DNA from 4 places in the Parafrankia sp. FMc2 genome. Region 1 is predicted to be linked to each of the others. Evidence: riboswitches for the same ligand, from Rfam matches in the RefSeq annotation. Region 1 holds a riboswitch; each other region holds the start of a gene.
The links. A riboswitch is a leader RNA that binds a small molecule or an ion and turns the genes downstream of it on or off. The one in region 1 is predicted to bind cyclic di-AMP.
Positions count from the first base shown of each region.

Region 2: it holds a riboswitch for cyclic di-AMP, as region 1 does, so the genes downstream of both, AB1460_RS17245 (transglycosylase family protein) here and AB1460_RS29415 (peptidoglycan-binding protein) in region 1, are expected to answer to the same signal.
Region 3: it holds a riboswitch for cyclic di-AMP, as region 1 does, so the genes downstream of both, AB1460_RS30895 (transglycosylase family protein) here and AB1460_RS29415 (peptidoglycan-binding protein) in region 1, are expected to answer to the same signal.
Region 4: it holds a riboswitch for cyclic di-AMP, as region 1 does, so the genes downstream of both, AB1460_RS10160 (C40 family peptidase) here and AB1460_RS29415 (peptidoglycan-binding protein) in region 1, are expected to answer to the same signal.

Region 1 covers NZ_JBFLUG010000133.1:9,452-14,637, reverse strand. Annotated here, with positions in the region: gene glyA (serine hydroxymethyltransferase) at 1-941, shown strand, start outside; cyclic di-AMP (ydaO/yuaA leader) riboswitch at 1,467-1,662, shown strand; gene AB1460_RS29415 (peptidoglycan-binding protein) at 1,934-2,707, shown strand; gene mce (methylmalonyl-CoA epimerase) at 3,003-3,428, shown strand; gene AB1460_RS29405 (hypothetical protein) at 3,448-3,798, opposite strand; gene AB1460_RS29400 (LppP/LprE family lipoprotein) at 3,965-4,525, opposite strand; gene AB1460_RS29395 (helix-turn-helix domain-containing protein) at 4,640-5,186, shown strand, end outside.
Region 2 covers NZ_JBFLUG010000044.1:47,609-52,794, reverse strand. Annotated here, with positions in the region: gene fbaA (class II fructose-bisphosphate aldolase) at 1-364, shown strand, start outside; cyclic di-AMP (ydaO/yuaA leader) riboswitch at 1,564-1,812, shown strand; gene AB1460_RS17245 (transglycosylase family protein) at 1,818-2,501, shown strand; gene AB1460_RS17240 (transglycosylase family protein) at 3,817-4,560, shown strand; gene AB1460_RS17235 (DUF3151 domain-containing protein) at 4,750-5,178, shown strand.
Region 3 covers NZ_JBFLUG010000153.1:9,551-14,736, forward strand. Annotated here, with positions in the region: gene AB1460_RS30875 (SRPBCC family protein) at 1-34, shown strand, start outside; gene AB1460_RS30880 (DUF3592 domain-containing protein) at 186-977, shown strand; gene AB1460_RS30885 (SDR family NAD(P)-dependent oxidoreductase) at 1,000-1,758, opposite strand; gene AB1460_RS30890 (helix-turn-helix transcriptional regulator) at 1,901-2,746, shown strand; cyclic di-AMP (ydaO/yuaA leader) riboswitch at 3,253-3,455, shown strand; gene AB1460_RS30895 (transglycosylase family protein) at 3,469-3,846, shown strand; gene AB1460_RS30900 (hypothetical protein) at 4,359-5,135, shown strand; gene AB1460_RS30905 (GNAT family N-acetyltransferase) at 5,179-5,186, shown strand, end outside.
Region 4 covers NZ_JBFLUG010000020.1:65,384-70,569, forward strand. Annotated here, with positions in the region: gene AB1460_RS10155 (plasmid partitioning protein) at 1-244, shown strand, start outside; gene AB1460_RS10160 (C40 family peptidase) at 1,289-2,167, opposite strand; cyclic di-AMP (ydaO/yuaA leader) riboswitch at 2,404-2,571, opposite strand; gene AB1460_RS10165 (hypothetical protein) at 3,340-3,732, opposite strand; gene AB1460_RS10170 (DUF4139 domain-containing protein) at 4,780-5,186, shown strand, end outside.

The sequences.
Region 1 (5,186 bases):
TCGCGTTCCTGCAGCCGGGCGACGCGGTGCTGGGCATGGGCCTGCCTTCGGGCGGCCACCTGACCCACGGCTGGTCGGTGTCGGCCACCGGCCGCTGGTTCAAGGGGATCCGCTACGGCGTGCGCCGCGACACCGGCCGCGTCGACCTCGACGAGGTCCGCGACCTCGCCCTGGAGCACCGTCCCAAGGTGATCTTCTGTGGCGGCACGGCCATCCCCCGCACCATCGACTTCCCCGGCTTCGCGGCGATCGCACGTGAGATCGACGCGGTCCTCGTCGCCGACATCTCCCACATCGCGGGCCTGATCGCCGGCGGCGCCCACCCGTCGCCGGTGGGGCACGCCCCGGTCATCACCACGACCACCCACAAGACGCTGCGCGGCCCGCGCGGCGCGATGATCCTCACCGACGGAACGCATTCCACGGCCATCGACAAGGCCGTTTTCCCCGGCCTTCAGGGCGGTCCGCACAACCACACCACCGCAGCCATCGCGGTCGCCCTGCGGGAAGCCGCCACCCCGGATTTCCGGGAGTACGCGCACCGTGTCGTCGCGAACGCGAAGGCGCTCGCCGAGGCGCTTTCCAGCCGCGGTTTCGACCTCATCACGGGTGGCACCGACAACCACCTCATCCTCATTGATCTGACCAGCCGTGGCGTTGCCGGAAAGCCCGCGGCGAAGGCGCTTGACCGCGCCGGTATCGAGCTCAACTACAACACCGTCCCGTTCGACCCGCGCAAGCCCTTCGACCCGTCGGGCGTGCGGCTGGGAACGGCCGCTGTCACCACGCGTGGCCTGCAGCCGGAGCAGATGCCGGCGCTGGCCGCCTGGATCGACGAGGCGGTGAAGGCAGCGGGTGACGAGGACGAGGCCACCCTCGCCCGCATCTCCGGCGAGGTGCGCGACCTGATGTCGGCGTACCCGATGTCCGGCTGGGTCTGATCCGGTCCTCCTCCCGATCTCCCGTCCGGCCCCTGTCCTGATCTCCCGCTGATCTTCCGACCGGCGGCCCGGGCGGCGCACCGTGCCCGGACCGTCCGACTCGTTTCCGATCCGTCCCGGCCCGGGCGTGCGTCGCGCGCCCGGGCCGTGGCCTGCCCGGACTGGCCTGCCCGGACGGGCACCCGGGCCTGCGGCCTCACCGGGCCGACGGGTTCGCCGGGCCGCCCCCGCCTCCCGCCTCCCGCCTCTCGCCTCTCGCCGATGCTGGCCGGGTCACGTCCTGTCGCGCCCCCGACCCTCCCCCGCTCCTTGCCGGCCTGCGGGCGGTGCGGGAGGCCGCCTGATCCGCCACGCTCGCCACATCGTCCCCACGCAGCGGATCCGACCGCCTTCGTCATGACACAGGGTAGATGTCACAGAACCTAGAGCACGCAACGTGACTGCCATGCGTCGTAATTGGTGGGAATTTAGTACTTGCGACTACCCTTAGTAGTTCGTTACGGTGTGCTGGCTCCTTAGCAAGCGACGGGCCGTACGCCGAGTTCTGCCCTTGGCCCGTCGTCCCTCCGAGATCACCAGGGCAGAAGCGGGGGAACCACGTTCCTCCGGGCGGCCGCCGCGGTGGCCGCCCTCGGGGTGAAGTCGGCGCGCGTCGTGCGCCTGACCGGGCTTCCCGGCCCGAACCCGACAGCTAACCCCGCAGGCGTACGGGAAGGATCTTCGTATGCGTATGCATGGAACTGCAGCCGGGGCTTCCCCTCGTCCCCCGGAACATTGCGGCGGCCACCTGGTGCCCGCCCCTCGGGGTTGATTCCTGGAAGCTAGGCCCAGCGCGGGCCCGAAAGTTCTTCACATCGTTCCCACAAACGCGCGCCGAATCCTGCGCTGTTCGTGGCGACCTTTCGTTGCCATTTTTTGATCCGTACACGGATCATCTGCGCCCTAGGCCGCCGGATCCCGGCTGCTCTTCAACGTAGAAACGAGTCATTCAGATGTCGATCGGCAAACACCGCATGCCCAGGTCCAAGCCCAGCAACGGCCGTTCCCCTGGCCGCGGCCGTTCCGCGGCGGTAGCGGCGGCAAGCGTCATCGGCGCTTCCGCGGGACTGTTCCTCACCGCCAGCCCGGCCAGCGCGGCCACCATCTCGGACGTGTCCATCGCGCAGGCGGCGCAGAACGCCGGCCTCCCCTCCTGCCGCGGCATCCCGCTCAGCACCTGGGTGGCCGTCGCCCTCGCCGAGTCGGCCGGCAACACCACCGCCCATGCCACCGTCGGCGAGGACTCCCGCGGCCTGTGGCAGATCAACCTGCGTGCCCACAGCAGCTGGGTCGGCAGCCGCAACCTGTACGACCCGAACGTCAACGCCTGGGCAGCCAAGCGCGTGTGTGACATGCAGGGCATCCGGGCCTGGAGCGCCTACAACAACGGCTGGCACAACAGGTTCCTGTCCCGTGGTGCCGCGGCGGCCGCCGCGGTCGGCAGCGGACGCACCACCACGGTCTCGACCACCTCCAGTGCCACCGGCGGCGGCAGCTCCACCTCCCCCTGGACGGGCGGCGGCGGCTACATGCGCCTGGGCGTCACCGGCGTGCGCTGGGATGTCGCGCTCGTCCAGCAGAAGCTGCAGACCCTCGGCTACCCGATCACCATCGACGGCCGGTTCGGCCCGCAGACCAACCACATGGTGATCGACTTCCAGACGAAGAACGGCCTGGTGCCGGACGGCGTGGTCGGACCGGCCACCCACGCCAAGCTCTTCCGCTGATCCTCGGCTGATTCTCGGCCCCCCGCATCGCGGGACCCGTCCCCGTCACGACCTCCGCCGGCCATCACGGCCGCGCGGGACCGTGGCGGGGACGGTCCCGTTCACGGGGTGAGCTGCGTCACGCGCGGTCACGCTTCCAGCACCTGTGGTGTGGCACGCCCGACACTTCGGTGGACCGTCGGGCTCCCACCAGGCAGTCTCGAAGGCTGGACCTGGGACCGGACGTCGCCCAGGTCCAGGTCCCGAGCCGGACGAGGCTCCGGGCCGACCGTCCCACGATGCAGGAGCGTTTGTTGTGCTGACCAGGATCGACCATGTCGGAATTGCCGTGGCCTCGCTCGAGGAGGCCATCCCTCGTTACGAGGCGGCGTTCGGCCTGAAGGTCGCGCATCAGGAGACCAACGAGGCGCAGGGCGTCCGCGAGGCGATGCTCCTGGTCCACAAGGGCGAGACCGGGGGATCCTACGTCCAGCTGCTCGAGCCGATCCGCGAGGACAGCCCGGTCGGCAAGTACCTGGCGAAGAAGGGCCCCGGCATCCACCACATCGCCTACGGCGTGGGTGACATCGACTCGGCCCTCGCCGCGCTCACCGTCACCGGCTTCGACCTGATCAACAAGACGCCCGTGCACGGGACGTCCAACAGCCGCATCGCCTTCCTGCACCCGAAGAGCCTCGGCGGCGTCCTCACCGAGCTGGTCGAGGCCCCCGCCGACCACTGACGGCCAGCGGGGGCGCCGATCACCACAGGACGGCGATCGCGACGTTGCCCACGGCGAGCCCACCGGCCGCGTGAGCCAGGGCCGCCGGGGCCGCGCTCCCGCGCGCGTTGCCGACGACGGCCACGCCCGCGACAGCCGCGGCGACCGCCAGCTTCACCGCGACCTTCGTGTTGTTCAGGTCCTGGTCGACAGCTCCGCTCGACGCAAGCCCGACCAGGATCATCCCCGTGAAGATCTGCACCAGGGCCCCGTGCAGGATCCCCGGCGTGATCACCGGGTGCGGCACGCGGATCTGGGCCAGCCACCCCCCGACGATCATCGCCATACCGATCAGATGAAGAACGACAACGAGGTCGTAGAGCACACCCACGACATCGTTTCTACATGACGTAGAAGAAGGCCGGTCACGGTGCCCGCCGCACGACGCGGCGGGCACCGCCCGGCGGGCACTCCAGAGCCCTGCGGCCCGGCTCGTCTCGGCCCGGCTCGGGCCCGTGGCCTGGCTCAGCCGCGGATCAGTGACGCCTCCCGGCGACTCACCGGCGGCTCAGCGGCGCGGACCAGTCGCTGGGCGGGATCGGGTCGAGCGGCACGACCCCGCTGCCGTCCCAGCCGAACCGCACGGTCGCGGCCCCGGCGGACGGGCAGCACATCGGGTCACCCGGGCGGTACAGGTCGTACTGCAGGGCAACGACGTCGCTGGTCGACCAGACCCACCGCACTCCCGCGCTCGGTGTCGTCCCGGTGCCCACGTACCTGCCCCGGTGGAAGAAGAAGGCCTGCTGCGGATGCCCGTCCGCGGACGACGACAGCCGACCGACGATCACGCTCAGCGCGAAGCCCGGCTCGTAGCCGCTGACTCCCAGCGGGGTGTATCCCTGGCTGCGTACCAGACTCGCCGCCTGCGCCGCGCTCAGGCCGCCGCCGGGCACCGCTGCCGCGGGACCGGCTCCCGGTGTACCTGGCGGGGTGGGCGCGGAGGTGCCTGGCACGGAGGTGCCTGGCACGGAGGCGGACGGCGTTGCGAAGGCGGCCGACATCGCCCCGGCGAGCAGGGCGGTGACGGTCAGGACGAAGATGAGCACGATTCGACGCAAGGCGATCGCTCCCTTGACCTCGTATCTGCCGACCGGCCGACGGTAGGCGCGGATGCGGCCGCCTGCCCGCCCCGGAGCCGCTTTGCCGGGAATCAGCCCGGGTAACGTCGGGAGATGTACCGCGAACGGCCAGCGCGGCGGCTGCCGGCGACCGCCTGGCGGGCCGGCGCCGACCAGCCGGCCGAGCATCGGGTGCTGCCCGACGGCTGCATGGATGTGATCTGGGCCGACGGCACCCTGCTGATCGCCGGGCCCGACACGACCGCGACGCTCGCCACCTGGCCGGCCGGCTCCCGCTTCGCCGGTCTGCGGTTCGACGCGGGGCGCGGGCCGGCGCTGCTGGCGGTCCCGGCGGACGAGGTGCGTGATCGGCGGGTCCCGCTGGCCGAGGTCTGGGGGGACGGCCCCGCACGCCGGCTGGCCGAGCAGGTGGCCGAGGCAGCCGACCCCGTCACCGCGCTGGAGAACGCGCTGGCCGCGCGCCCGGTGGACTCGGCCCTCGTGGACGACCGCCTGGTTCCGGCCGTCCTGGCGGGCGTCAGGCGGCGGGCGAGTGTGGCCGAGGTCGGGGAGGCCGCCGGGATCGGCGAACGCCAGCTGCTACGGCGCTGCCGGGCCGTCTTCGGCTACGGTCCGAAGACGCTGGCCCGCATCCTGCGGC
Region 2 (5,186 bases), on a different contig from region 1:
CTCGATCCTCCGGGAGGGCCAGGAGCACGTTGCGGGCAAGCTCGGCCTCGCGGCCGACGCCAAGCCGTTCAACCTCGTCTTCCACGGCGGAAGCGGATCAGATCTCTCGGAGATCCGCGAGACGCTCGACTACGGCGTCATCAAGATGAACGTGGACACAGACACCCAGTACGCCTTCACCCGGCCCATCGCGGACCACATGTTCCGTAACTACGACGGCGTCCTGAAGGTGGACGGCGAGGTCGGGGTCAAGAAGGCCTACGACCCGCGCACCTACGGGAAGGCCGCCGAGGCCGCGATGGCCGCCCGCGTGGCCCAGGCCTGTGAGGACCTCCGCTCGACCGGCCGCTCGATCGGGGTCTGACCCGCAGACCGGACGAGGGTCCGCTTTCGTTCTCCCGGGGGCGCTCGTGTCCCCCGGGAGTATCCCTCCCGCGGCAGCGCATCTCTGGCGCACTGCACGACGCCCCACCGCCCCACCTCTTCCTCTTCACCTTCCTCTTCACCTCTTCACTGCGTTCACTGCGCATCGGCGCTCCCGGTGGCCCGGGCGGCCGGTTGTCCGCCGCCCGGACCGGTCACCCGAGCCGTGTGACGACACACCCGCCCGGCGATGCCGCGCACCGATGACCATCCGCACCGCCCTGTCCGCCGGGGTGCACCGCCCTGTCCACCGGGGTGGAGGAGCGGACAGCCGGTCCACCCGGCGGCATCCCAGGAAGATCATGCGCCGCTCAGGCGCACCACCCCTCGGCATAACCGCCCAGGACACCATCAAGGGCACAGCAGCCCGCCCGTCCGCGCGCCTGGCGCTCGCGGGCCTCGTTCTGGCCGGACCGGCCTCGAGTGGCCGGACCAGCACCGAGCCGGCGGCCGTGCACCGGGCACCGGGCGCCTGCGCCGCAGCCCCCGCGAACGGGCTGTGGCCGCACCGTGTCCTCTTCTCCAGAAGTAGTCCCGCCGTGTCTGGACTCCTGAGTGGTCATACCGCGGATCCCATCCGTCCCGGTACGACCCTCCGAGACCAAAGAGACACAGAGAGGCACCAAGTGGGTCGAGGTCGCATGACTTCGCAGGCCCGCACAGATGCCCCGCAAGATCCACAAGGCCGCAACGGAAGCGTCACTCGACGCACCCGGAAGACCCCCCAGCACTCCGGGCATGGCAACGCAAGATACACTTGAGTTAACACATAGTTACAGTTGCGTATCTCACACCACGCGGCACGCGAGGTCCCATCAGCACGACGATATGAATTCTTTGACTCGCTGCTGACAGCGCGACGCCGGCCGGATAGCGTCGGCGCATATTCCGGTCGATTGACCACAGCGCAGGCATTGCCCGCGATCTTTCGCGAGCGTGATCAGCCGTCTCTAATCGCCCGTCCCGGAGCGCCAGCCAAGTTAATGAGCGCGCCTGCGCGCGCGATACCAGCGGCCCCGACGAACCTCAAGGAGGCTCGCCGCGGTGTGCTCTTCTTCACGTAGGGCATTCAATGCTTGTCGCCGGGCCGGACAGCGTGGTTATGGTCTTCGCCGTGCCCGGAGACAGGCCGGGCACCCGACGGGTGGCACGCCGAATCCCTGCCCCCATCCGCCGGAAACAGAAACCCGATGGCAGGAGCGGGGGAACCAAATCCCGGGCGCCGAAGTCAGGCGTCCTTGGGGTGAAGCCGCGAGGCCGACGACACCGATGAAGAAAATTCTTCCTCGCTGCCGAAGGCACAGGATTTCCGGAGTTCCTGGCACGCGGCCGGGCTTGTTCCCTGCCCGAACCCGACAGCTCACCTCGCAGGCGTGGGGAAGGAAAACTCACGCATGTCCGACGCACGTACCAGTGGCCGACAACGCCGCAGCAGTACCCGCAGCCGGGCCCGCACCTTCGTCCCCGTAACCGCCCTTGTAGCGGCGGTCGGAGGCACAATCGCCATCAGCCAACCGGCGAGCGCCGCGACGACCTGGGAAGGTCTGCGGCAATGCGAGTCCGGTGGCAACTACACGACGAACACCGGTAACGGCTACTATGGCGCTTACCAGTTCTCCCCCAACACCTGGCGCAGCCTCGGGTACTCGGGGCTCCCACACACGGCTCCGCCCGCCGTGCAGGACGAGGCAGCCCTGAAGCTCGCGCTCCGCTCCGGGTTCGGCCAGTGGCCGGTCTGCGGCAGCGGAATGAGTGGCAGCCAGCTTCTCCCCGGTTCCTCGTCGTCAGGCGCGGGCAGTCAGGCCTCCCGCGCGGCGGAGCGCACATCCCTGGTCGCACAACCCGCCACCGCGGGCCTGCCGACTCTGGGGCGCGACTACGCCCCGTCCGTTCACAACCAGGTCAGCGACGAGGTCAGGACCTGGCAGAGCAAGATGAACTCGCTCGGATACCCACTGACGGTTGACGGTTGTTACGGGCCTCTGTCCGCGGCCGCAGCGCGTGACTTCCAGGCGGCACGTGGCCTGATCGCCGACGGGATCCTTGGGCCGCAGACCTGGGCGGCCACCTTCGGCTGACGCCCCCATCCCACGCAGCGGACCGCCCGGTCACCTGCCCGCGCCCGCCTACCGGCGAACACGGCGCGCTGGCTGACTGCCGCCGGACACGTTGCGCCCTTCCGCGAAGGCCGCCAGTTCTCCCGCCAGGCTCTGCCAACCGACCGGGGAACCAGGCTGGACAACGCGCATCCCGTGCGAGCACAGATCACCTCCGGGCCCGGCGCCTTCCCCGCCGGCCTGCCTCAGGCCGAGCCCACGCGCCGACTTCCCCGCTCCGGTCCGGACAGACCCCGTTCCGCGCAGCCCGAGAGCCCTGGATGCAAGCGCACTCGCACCTGCCAATCGCAGCCGCCCCGTCACCACGCGGCCGCTGACCGGTCTCCCCTGATGTGCGACGGACCGACCGCCCGGCGTTGACCCCGCCGCAGGCGGCGGAACGCGACGCGGACCGCCCCAACGATCCGTGTGTCGCAGCACCGGGCGGCTCCCGCCACAGCAAGATCAGTACGGTGGCGGGGGCCTTACCACCATCTCGGGCCATGGGTACCGGTCACAACGATGCGGCGGTTCCCCCCGCGGTCCTTCTCCACGACCGCCGCCGCCCAGCCCGTCGCCGTGCCGAGCCACGCCAACAGCACCGGTCCTGGCCAGACCGACGCCGCCACACGCCGGTGACCCCGGCGGGCGAGCGTGGCTCGGCGCGATCCCCCGACAGCCCCGCCCCGTGCCCCCGGGCGCTCACATCTCCTTCACGACCACCCCGGCACCAGCCCGCCGCCGTCCCGACCAGCCCGCCGAGTTCACGCCCAGCTCGACGGCTTCACGCCCACCTCGACGGGACATCCACAACGACCGCATCCGGCCGGTCCGCGCCAGACGGGACCCGCCGCGCGACGCCCGTCGCGGCAGCGGTAACGTTGTCGGGATCAGGCGTGATGACCGCCTCATCCTTCTGTAGGGGAAAACAACCCCTTCGGGTGGCTCTCATGTGGTCCTTCCTGATACCTCACAACCACCCGGATTTGCGCCGCCCAGGGAGATCTCGCTACAGTTCCGCCCACTCGCCTCCCCCGGGGCGAGGTCGCGTGGACGGACGCCGAGTCCTGCCCCCGTCCACCCGGCCGGAACGAGAGCGGACGATACAAGGGCAGGAGCGGGGGACCCACATCCGGACGCGCACCACGCGTCCTAGGGGTTAAGCCACCGCCACAGGTACAGCGCACCGGAACGCGCCCGTCCGAGGAGACGGGCTCCGGGCACCCCTGGACGGCGACCGGGCAGCTTCCAGCCCGAACCCGACAGCTCACCCCGCAGGCGACGGGAAGGACACCTGATGCGGTCGCACGATCGTGATCCCGTCCGTTCGAACGGCCGCGGCGGCAGACACCGCGCCGTGCAGCCACCCTCGGCGGCCACTCGCGCGCTGCGGACCACCGGAGCCGTCACGGCACTGGTCGGCACCGGGCTTGCCGTCACCGCGGCCCCGGCCGGAGCAGCCACCGCCGAGGACTTCAGCCGGCTGCGCCAGTGCGAGTCCAGTGGCAACTACGCCATCAACACGGGCAACGGCTTCTACGGGGCCTACCAGTTCGACCAGCGCACCTGGTCGGGGCTCGGCTACCCCGGCCGGCCGGACCAGGCACCGCCCGCGATGCAGGACGAGGCGGCCTACAAGCTCTACAACAGCCGTGGCTGGTCGCCGTGGCCCGGCTGCACCAGCAAGCTCGGCCTCACCCGCAACGGCCCGGCGCCGGCGTCCTCGGGCGGCGGGGGCGATGTCATCGCCCAGGCGCTGACACCCGCCGAGCCGCCCATGACCCTTGACCGCGCACGGTCCGAGGTCGGCAGCAGCTTCGGCGGCGAGGCGCTCAACGTCGGGATGGGCGACGAGGTCCGCGCCGACGCCTTCGTGTGGCAGGCGGAGATGCGCGAGCGCAGGTTCGTCCTGACCGTCGACGGCAAGTTCGGCCCGGAGTCGCAGGGCATCGCCGCCCTGTACTCGTACCTGACGAGAGTCAGCGACGGCCAGGCCGGTGTGGTCGGGCAGAACCTCTGGGGCGCGACAGTCAACGGCTGACGGGCGACGGGCCCGTCATGGCGGGCCCTCCCCCGGGCCTCATGCCTGTCTGGCAGGTCGCGATATGCCTGTCTGGCACGAGGCCCTCCTGCTTCGTCCCCAGAACTGACCAGGACCGGTCCAGCGCGGCTCCGCCGGGCCGCACCGCCCGGCGACGGCGGCGGGCGGGCGTCCGGCAGGATGGTGCCCATGACGACACCGCCCGCAAACCCGAACCTGTTGTCGGGCCCGCCGCCCACGCTGCTGCCGTCGGACGCGACGGTGGCTGAGGCGGTCGCCTCGGGTGCCGCCGCGGAGACCATCGCCGCCCGCTTTCCCGCTGCGAGCATCGGCTGGGCGCTCCTCGCCGAGGAGGCGATGCGGGACGGTCGGCCGGTGGCCGCGTACGCCTACGCGCGAACCGGCTACCACCGGGGCCTCGACCAGCTGCGGCGCTCCGGCTGGAAGGGGCATGGGCCCGTTCCGTGGTCGCATGAGCCGAATCGCGGGTTCCTTCGCGCGCTCGCCGCGCTGTCCCGTGCCGCCGCGGAGATCGACGAGACGGACGAGGCCGCCCGGTGCCGGCAGTTCCTCAGCGACAGCGACCCGGTAGCTGCGCGTGAACTCGGCCTCGCATAGTCACCGAC
Region 3 (5,186 bases), on a different contig from region 1:
TCCGCGGGACGTGCCGATCAGCGACTGGCACTGAGCGACTGGCACTGAGCGACTGGCGCCGAGCGACCTGGACCGACCGGTCCCTCCTGACCCTGCCGGTCGGCGCGGGCCCCGACGTCCGCGCAGGCCTCTCCGCCACCTACGAAGCCGTTACGGCTGCGCGGCTTCTACGGTAGACACCCCGGATGGGACGCAGCCAGGGCGGAGCAGGCACCGCTCCCTTCCGACTCGGGATCGACGTCGTCTGGAAGGCTGTGGCGGCCGGATTTCTGCTCCTCGCGGTGGCGGGCTACTTCTTCCACGTGAACGCTGTCCTCGGGCGGTATGGGATCGATGTCGTCGGCGAGGTGCTGGACGCTGGCGGCCCGCGTGAGCGCCCGACGGTTCGTTTCGTCACTCGCGCCGGAACGCCGGTTGAAACAATGATCATGACCGACGGCGAGGAAGAACTGCGGGTCGGCGAAATGGCGGCCGTGGAGTACGACGAGCGTAACCCGCACCGGGCCCGCCTGCCTGGCAGCCGGTGGTACTGGGAACTTCCGGTGGGAGCGGCTGCGATCGGTCTGGCGACACCCGCGGTCGCCGTCTGGATCTTCTTTCGCCGTCGCCGGGAATACCCTGGATGGGAGTCGCTGACGGCCACCGAGATCGCCGACGTTCTTGCGGCACCTCGGGCGCCATGGTGGCCCGGCGCGCCAGCCGCTGACGCGGCGGACGCGCTCGGGACCCACAGTCGGCGTTCAGTTCAGATGCTGCGTCGGGACCAGCAGGAGATCCACCGGATGTTTCCGGCCTGGGACCTCTGGGGCGTTTCCGGGGAAGGCTCGGTCGAGCGTTGGCCGGCTGGTCAACGGCTGAGTACGGCGGTCGACGAGGTCTGGTGTCGGCGTCGGCGCGGGGAGCCGTGGCGGCTGAAGGTCATCCTGCTGGACCGACCGCCCTCCCCGGAGAGGACCACCCCCGCCGACCAGGGCTGACGGGGAGGCTGTCGAGCCGGCGTCAGAGGTTCTGGCCGCCGGAGAGCTCGATACGGGTGCCGTTGGCCCAGGCGAAGCCGTCGGCGAGGATCAGCGGGACGGCGGCGCCGATGTCGTCCGGCTCGCCCGCCCGGCCGAGCGGGATCGCGCCGGCGACGGCCTCGTTGACCTGCTTGTTGTCGCGGACGAGGCCGCCGCCGAAGTCGGTGGCGATCGCGCCCGGCACCAGGACGTTGACCCGGATCCGGCGCTCGCCGAGCTCCGCGGCCTGGTAACGGGTCAGCACCTCGACAGCGCCCTTGGCCGCCGCGTACGCGGCGTTGCCCGGATAGGTGAAACGGGCCAGGCCGGACGACACGTTGAGGATGCGGCCGCCGTCGACGAGCAGCGGCAGCAGCGCCTGGGTGAGGAAGAACGGTGCCTTGACGTGGACGTCGAAGAGCCCGTCGAACTGCTCCGGAGTGGTCGCGGTGAAGGGCGCGTGCAGTCCGAAACCGGCGTTGTTCACGAGGTAGTCGACATGGTCCGTACCAAAACCGTCGAGGACGGAGCGGACGTCGGACGCGAACTGCGGGAAGCTTCCGCTGTCGCTGACGTCGAGCTGCAGGGCGGCAGCCGGCACTCCATGCTCACCGACCTGGGCGACGAGCGCGTCCGCTTCCGCTCTGTTCTGGTTGTAGGTGCCGATGACGCCGACGCCAGCCCTGGCGAGGTGGCTGGCCATGCTCCGGCCGAGGCCGCGGCTCGCGCCCGTGACCAGGGCGATCCTGGTGTTCGACATGATTCCCTCCGGGGGTGACGTTGCGTGACGACGGTGGTGCTGGTCCCACCGTGTCACCGCCGCCGCGGAAGGTGGACGTCCAACGCACCCCCGGATTGCCAGTACGGGGATAAGCCGTGGCTGGGCCGTCAGAATCGGAGCAGTGGAACGTGAGGAGCTCGGAGCCTTTCTGCGCCACCGTCGGGAGCAGCTACGGCCGGCGGACGTCGGCCTGGTCGGCGGCGCCCGGCGCCGGGCGGTCGGCCTGCGCCGCGACGAGGTCGCCCTGCTCGCCGACATGTCGACGGACTACTACGAACGGATCGAGCAGGCCCGCGGGCCGCGGCCGTCGCCGTCCATGCTCGGCGCGATCGCACGGGCACTTCGGCTGACCCTGGACGAGCGGGACCACATCTACCTGCTGGCTGGCCAGCATCCGCCGTCCCGGCACGAGTCGTTCGGCTATGCCGACGCCGGGCTCATGTACGTGCTGGATGCGGTGGCGCCGTCGGTGCCGGCGCACATCTGCGACGACCTGTCGACCGTCGTGGCGCAGAACCCGCTGAACGTCGCCCTGCTGGGACCGATCGCCCAGGCGCCCGGCCGCCGGAGCAACTTCCTGTGGCGCTGGTTCACCGACCCGCAGCTGCGGGCGCGCTACCTGCCCGAACAGCACGAGACGCTCGGCCGCGACTACGTCGCCGACCTGCGCGCCACGCTCGGCCAGCGCCACCTGGACGACGAGGTGCGTGCCCTGGTCGTCGAGCTCTCCGCGGCCAGCGCCGAGTTCCGGGACGTCTGGGCCCGTCAGGAGGTGGCCGTCCGGCGGACCACCCGCAAGGTCATCCTGCACCCCGAAGTCGGCCGGCTCGACCTGGAGTGCGACGTCGTGATCAGCCCGCCGTCCGGCCAGCGGCTGGTTCTCTTCCGTCCGCAACCAGGCACCGGGACGGGTGAGCGGTTGGAGATGCTCGCCGTGCTGGGGACCCAGACCTTCTCCGAGCACTGATCCTGACGCCCTCGCCCTCGCCCACACCGGCGGCGCGGGATGACGTCGGCCGACACGGGGTGGAGCAGGCGGCCCCCCGGATTCCGAGACCACTCGGATGGCTCTGGCGTCCGCCTGCTCGGGAACGCGAACGTGCTTCTACTGTATGAAAACGCCTCATGTCGCTCCTGTCCTTTATCTAGCGAAAATCGAGAATTTTCTGCTCGAATCGGCGGCGGGTGCCACGCGAGCGGCGAAGAATTTTCCGGACCATCGGGGCCGAATCTCGTGACGCAGCCGGCGCGATCGCCGGCGGGTCGTGTCGAGGTGCCGCTGGGAGGGTGAGTGCCCTGCCACGGTCACCGCTCACTGTCCGGAAATATCGGGCGTCGGTGAGGGATGGCGGCCGGGGGAACGTCCTCATGCAAGCTCTCATCATCGATTGTGATGGCCGTCACAATCGCTTGGAGAATGTTTGCCGGTGGCGTGTAACGTCGTTGCCGTGCTTCCGACCTGGGGAGTACACGCCGGGTGGCACGCCGAATCCCGCCCCGCCCGGCGCACAACGGATCTGAGGGTGGGAGCGGGGGACCCAAGTGTTCCCGGGCGTTCTTTCTGGACGTCCTTGGGGTGAAGCCGTCAGCGCTTTGTGGCGCGGATATGTGTGTGCGGCCGGGCGATTCCCAGCCCGAACCCGACAGCTAACTTCGTAGGCGTGGGGAAGGACATTCATTTTGTCCGTTATGACTTCGGGTGCCCGTAAGAGCCGTCGTTCGATCCGCCGTGGCCGCGCTCTGCTGGTCGCACCGGTGCTGGCCGCGACGATCGGTGGCGGAATCGCGATGTCCCAGCCGGCCAGCGCTGCCGCGCGGCCGGATGCCCACCGCTTCCTCAGCGCGGTGGTCCCCTGTGAGTCCGGGGGCAACCCGGGTGTGGTGAACGAGATCGGTGCGGGCGGGCTGTTCCAGTTCCTGCCGAGCACCTGGCGTGGGGTCGGTGGGCAGGGCCTGCCGCAGCACGCCAGCGCGGCGGAGCAGTGGAAGCGCGCGCACATCCTCTACGCGCAGCAGGGCACCAGCCCGTGGTACGCCTCCAAGAGCTGCTGGGGATCGAAGATCTGAGTCCGGCACAGATCCATCTGATCCACCTGATCCACCTGAACAATCAGTGCCCAACGCGTGCGGCTGTTGAATCGACGGCCGGCGTCAGGGGCGCCGCCTGAACTACGGATTCGGGTCGTCCCACCGGTGCGCCCGGACGTCTACAGACGTCCGGGCGCACCGGCATGTCCGCAGGTGGGAGCCTGCTTCGATGCTTTCCGGTTCCCCGTTCCCGACGTCCCGGCTGCGGGAACAGGGGTGCTGATGCGACGCGAGATCACGCCTGGATTGTTATCCCTATTCAGGGAACCTGAATTCTCTCGCGCCCGCAGTAGGCGCACTTTGAGACGAGTGTCTGCTAAGTTTCGTCCAGCCCTTCCGTCCTGGTATCGAACGAAAACGACCGATACCTTGCGTGCGGAAGATTCATGTACGGAACAGTTCAGTCGGCATGGAGTGATGGCCTGATGGGCGTGGGTGTTCGGACTATGCATGGCCGGGGCAGGCAGGCGGCTGGCTCGACGCGCGGTCGGGTGGCCCCGCGGGGGGCCGGGGACCGGCGGCGCGGCTGGTCGACGGCGTCGTGGCGCGGCGGCCTCGTCGCGGTGGCGACGGCCTTCGCCGTGTCCGCCTGCGGAGGTGACGACGCGGCGTCGTCGGCCAACCCCGCCCCGCGGACGACTGCGCCGTCCGCGGTGCCGACGTCGTCCTCGCCCGCGGAGAACACCGACCTGTCGCCCGCGGACTTCGTGCTGACCGAGGGCCCCGCCACTGCCGGGTTCGCGGCCTCCGCCGAGGAGCCCGCCGATCCCGAGGAACAGACCGATCTGTACTCCATCGTCGCCGGGTGCCTGGGTCTGCCGGCCCCGGCGCCCGGCGACGAGCCGCAGGCCAGTGCCGTTGGACCCACCTTCAACAGCCCCGACGAGATCTCGTCGATCGACTCCCTGGTGGAGATCGTCTCCGACGAACAGGTCGTCCGGGACCGGGAGCTGCTGAAGAACCCGCGGCTTCTGGAGTGCCTCGGCAGCTTCTACGAGCAACCGGCGGAAGGCGAGCCCGCGGACAGCGGCATCGAGATCATCTCGGTCGAGGAGCAGCCCGCGCCCACTGGCGCGCTCGCCTACATCCGGGCGGTCATGAAGCTCGGCGACACGGCGGATGCACTGGTCCTCTCCATGGACAGCCTCATCTTCCTGGAGGGGAACGTCGAGGTGACCGTCAACTACGTGAACACGGAGCAGGCGGCGCCGCGGGAACGCCTCCAGCAGATCGCGGACCAGATCTCGGAGAAGCTGCGTAACCGGTAGCCGGCAGCCGGTCCTGAACACCGTGCCACGGCAGACTGGACGGGTGAACGA
Region 4 (5,186 bases), on a different contig from region 1:
CGACCTTGACCGGGTGTACGTCTGGGGTATCGGCGAGGGTGCCCGGTTGGCCCTGCTCGCTGCCTGCGGACCGGGTGATCCGGTGTATGCCGGGGTCGGGGTCGTGGGGCAGTTCGAGACGGAGCCTGGTCCGACCTGTGATGCAGTGACCCCGCATGGCCGGGTCGCGGAGACCGCGTGGGACGATGACGTGACGGACGCCCTCTGGGACTTCTCCCATGACAAGCGGCGGCGTTCGGCGTGACGCCCCGGCGCCCCAGGCGCGGCGGTGTGGACGGCGCCAGCTTCCGGTGTTGTGACCAGGCCCGGTGCCGCCCCTGGCGGGTGGAGCTGGTGCGGCGGCAGGAACTAGACGATTTGCGTTAGTTGCAAAGAACTAGTCATTTCCGTCCTCGGACCGCCGAACGTGTGTCGGCGGGGCCCCTAGTAGTCAGTTCGGCTCTTGCGCCCGCTGCCGGCGGCTGATCCGCCGCCCCGCTCGCGGGAGATCGGAGCTCCTGTCAGCAGGATGCTGGGGGTTCCGTGCCCCGGCCGCAGCCCCCTCGCGAGGGGGCTGCGGCCGGGGCCGGTGCGGTCTGTCGGCGTCGCCGGGAGGGGGTTAACGGCCCCGACAGACCCAGAGGTGGCCGGATGGCTGGCCGGAGAGTCCGCTGGCCGCCCGGTCCGATGGGGGGGGGATCGGGACGAGCGGCCAGCGGAGTCCGGGGCCTTCCGGCCGGACGGACGTCAGATGGGGGGGGATCTGACGTCCGTCCGGCCGGAAGGATCTCGGTGGTGCTCCGGTGTGGTGCTGGTGGTTCCAGCTTCGAGCTGTAGGGCGTTCGTTGATGCCCGATGGTCGCATTCTGGACGGTTTCCGCCCCATCTACACCGCTTATGCCGAAGTAGAATGATGTCGCAACGGCCTACCGGCCTGGGATCCACAGCTCGCCTGAGGCAGGCGTTTCCCAAGGCCGCAGGCGTTGTGACGAACTCAGGCATGGCGGAGCGATCGCGGGGCTACGCCGGTCCGGTACAGGGGACCTGTCGACGGGTCTGGTTGGTGCGCCGTCCAGCGGTGTGCGGTCTGGAGCCGCGCATGGTCTGGTGCCCGCCGGGTCGGAGTCGATCCCGACAACCCCGACCCGGCGGCGGAGCCGTGCGCGACCGGAGGGGGAGATCGCGCGGCGGCTCGTTCCGGGAACAGGGTTGCCAGTGCTACTGGCCACCCCGTCAACGGTTCGTACGGGCTCTCAGAGGAAGAGTGACGGGCCCAGGGCTGTGCCGTGGACCGCGGCTCACGTCCGCGTCAGGGGATGCGACCGACCAGGTACGAGGTCGTGTAGATCGTCTGCAGCTTGACGACATCACCGCTGCGGGGCGCGACCCACATCTTGCCATCGCCGGCGTAGATGCCGACGTGGTAGATGTTGCCCGGGCTGCCGAAGAAAATCAGGTCGCCGGGCGCCTTGTTGTACTGGGAGATGCGCGTGGTGGCCGCGTACTGCTGGTCTGTCGTGCGCGGCAGGTTCTTGCCGAGCTGCCGGTAGACGTACTGCACGAGCCCGGAGCAGTCGAAGGAGCTCGGGCCCTCGGCGCCGTAGACGTAGGGTTTGCCGGCGTGTAGCGAGGCCAGGTAGACGGCCTTCTCGCCGATGGAGCTGGCCGGCAGGTTGACGTTGACCGTGGGAGTGTCCACGCTCACGGCCGGGCGGTCCGCGCGGCGGGAGGCCTGCGGCGGCGGCGGTGTCGGCCGGACGGTCAGCGTCGCGTCGTTCTCGGAGTGGGCGGACTGCAGAGCGTCCGAACCGTCGAAGACCGCGGTGACGTTCGTGGTGGTCAGCACCCGGGCGGTGTACGAGGCGAAGCCGCGGTCGTCCGTGGTGAGGTGCAGGAAGGTCGCCCACCCGGTGGGGAGCTTGACCTGAACCTTGATGAGCTGGTCGGCCAGCGGAGCGTCGTTCTGCTCGTTGTACAGCGAGAAACCGATGTTGACCGGCTCGTTCGCGTTGACCGTGAGCTCGGGGGTGGTCACCCGCAGGCCGACATCGATCTTCGAGGAGAGCGTCGGAGCGGAGATGTCCGTGGTCGCGTCGAGGACGGTACCCGTGCTGCCGCCGGTCGTGGTCGCTGCCTGGATGGCCCCGTCGACTGCCAGCCGCGAGCCGATCTGGGTCGCGAGGGTCATCGGGGCGGTGTTCGTGCCCTCGTCGAAAGCGGCATCCGCGTTGATGTCGGTAGCGCAACCGGCGAGTGCTACGCCGGAGACCGCGACGGTTCCCGTGGTGACGGCTGCAACCGTTCGGGCTCTGGCCCTGGCTCGACTCGACGCCGAGGGGGCGGACGGCGCACGGTGGCGACCGCGGCCTTCCTGCTGCCGGCGTCTCTCAGTATCAAGCTGCACGCTTTGCGCAGACAACGTTGCGTTCCTTCCCGTACGCCTGCGAGGTGAGCTGTCGGGTTCGGGCTGGGCTGCCCGGTCCGTCGCGCGACCTTCACACGATGGACTTCACCCCTAGACCCGCACCACTTCTTGGTGCCGGTCGGTGGAGGTGGGTCCCCCGCTCCTGCCCGAGGTGACGACTCGGAGGGGACACCGGGGCCGCGGGCAGGATTCGGCGTTCGGCCCGGTGTTGTCGTGACGTCGCAAGCGAGACTAGTCCACACGGATGGTGTGGGTAAACACTAGTCCCCCCCAACTACGTCGAGTGCGCAGAGAAGGGCCCCTTGTGGAGCCGCATAAGCCCAGGTCAGAGGGGGTGCTGAGCTTCCCGTCACGTTTTCGGGCGGCCACACGAGGATCACGGACGAACACGTTAGGTGACGAGGTTTTCCCGGTTTGCGGGGCCGCGGCGAGGCGTTCGGCAAGCGTCCTTCAGGGCTGAGCGAGGGGCTGCGCGAGGCTGCTCCGGCCGGCTCGCCGGGCTGTCGGGGGTCATCGGGGGATCCGCCGGAGCGCTGATCCGCCCTGGCCGGCTCGGGAGTCCGCGGCCCGTGCCGCCGTCGCTCACTGGCACGTCGGTGCCTGTGTCATGCCAGTTCCGCCTGATGCCGGCTGTTCCTGTTCCTGAGCCGAGCCGAGCCGAGCCGCGCCGCGCTGGTGCGCGGGGCGCGGATGGCCGCTGCGCGCGGGCCGCTCGGAGGTCACGGACGGCCCGGAAAGTCGCTGCACGCGAAGGGCCGGCGAATGTCCATCTGCCACAAGGCCACGGAGAGCGAGACGGCTTAAGGCCGGTCCCGGACGCCGACGCCGGACGCATCCCGGTCGACGGGGTCGGCCAACGTAATCTCGTCAGCGCAATCCGGTCAGCACAGCGTTGTTGGTGCAACTGGCCGGCGCAGCCTGTCAGTGTGGGCTGGTCAGCGGGGCCGACTCTGACGGCGGCTCAGAAAACCGGAGTTGTCGAGGACCTGCAGCTCAACCTCGAGCTGGCGCACCTCGGGGAGCAGCGTCCGGTGGCTGCCGTGCAGGGCCTCTACGGCCGCCCGGGCATGTTCGGCCAGGTCATCCAACGCCTGCTGGCGCTGGCGCATGCGGGCGCGCTCCTCCTGCAGGGTCCGGACGGTGTCCTCCTGCCACTGCCGCGTGCGGAGAATGTGTTCTCCGGCGTCAGCAGCCTGGCGCTCGGCGTCCTCCAGGCGGTTCAGCAGCGCGTCCAGCGCCTCCAGGCGACTGGCGAGCTCGGCCATCAGGTCGCCGCGGCCGGGAAGGATGGAGATCTCGTGGTGCCTGGGGTACGGCTGCTGCGTCATGCTCGGCTCCGGATGCTGGTGACCGTGCCGGACCGGCCTGCAGGCGCCGCGCTGCCGGCGTAGGGGAGCTGGGAGGAGCACCACCGCGCCGCTCGCGACCGTCGCCGAAGTTCCGACACGGTTGGTTACGTTAGTCGACGCACAGGCCTTTCGGCATGTTCTCGGCCGGATCCGGCCGACCGCCAACGGAAGGCGACCGGAACGGGTACCGCCGGGCGGGTGTCGACCAACGGATGCCCCCGGGCGCGCCGGATCGACCCGGATCGGCATGGGTACGGACGACTGTCGAACTCCCGGTCCACAACAACCGATCTTGGGGTCGCCCGGTGGCGGGTGCCGGGTCGACGATGGTCATCGCTGACGCGCGCGGATTCACTTCGGCCTGAGAACTACGTTGGGTGACGGTCACCGATGGTCCGAATCTTGTCCCGGACGGGCGCGGTGTCACGTTTTCCGCGAGCTGCGATGTGCTCGATCGGCCACCAGCGGTGATGGCGCCATCCCGGCCGGAGCGCGGTTCGGCCGGGGTGCCGAAAAAAGGAAGTGGAATCGCGGAGATCGCGTGAATCATATTCCGTAGTTCGATCCAGATGACCGCCGCAGAGCATCCGCCGATATATCCGCAGTCGGGCCGCGGTCGGCTCCACCCGCGTGTACGGCGCCGATCGACGGACCGCCGAGATGAATCTCCGTGCTACGCCCGCTTCGGTTCCGTTAGGACCGGCCGGGCCGGGCCTAATCGCTGGCCACAATGGCCCGGCGGGCCCGCGCCGCCTTTGGCCGCACCGCGGCGGTACCTGTCGACCGTGCCTGCGCGGGGCAGTCGCGCCGGCACGGAACTGGCCGGAGTGAGCGATGATCTCGCCTTGCCGGGCCATCCGCGCCGAGCCCCTCGCCCAGGGCATCGGTCTCGCTCGGTGACCATGGGTGCTCCCGCTGTCCGTCCGGGTCGATGGGTCGCCGGCGCCCGGCAGCTCGGAGCGGCCAGGCGTCCCGCGGCTCGCGGGACAAGGGATCGTCGATCGTTCTGCGTCGTATGGTGATCGCATGGTGGCCACCGCGGACGACGCACCGGACGTCCCAGGCTCGCCGGGCGCGGGTGCGCCAGATGGTGGCCGTACGGACAGCGGATCGGCAGGATCCGGGTCCGGCACCGGCACCGGCGGTCGGGAGACCGCGGGCCCGCCGGCCGTGGTGGAGCTCGACGCGCCGATCACCGCCGTGGTCGTGTACCCCACCGCCGCTCGGGTGACGCGGCGCGGCCAGCTCGACGCAGCTGCGCACGCCGCGCGTCCGGCAACAGTCTCGGCAGCTGGCTCGCCGGACGCGGGCCCGGCGGTGGCCCGGGTGGAAGTGGCCGTCCACGGGCTGCCGCTCGGTCTCGACGAGGACTCGGTGCGGGTAGGCGGTACGGGTCCGGCCCGGGTGCTGGGGGTCCGGGTGGTGTCGCAGGC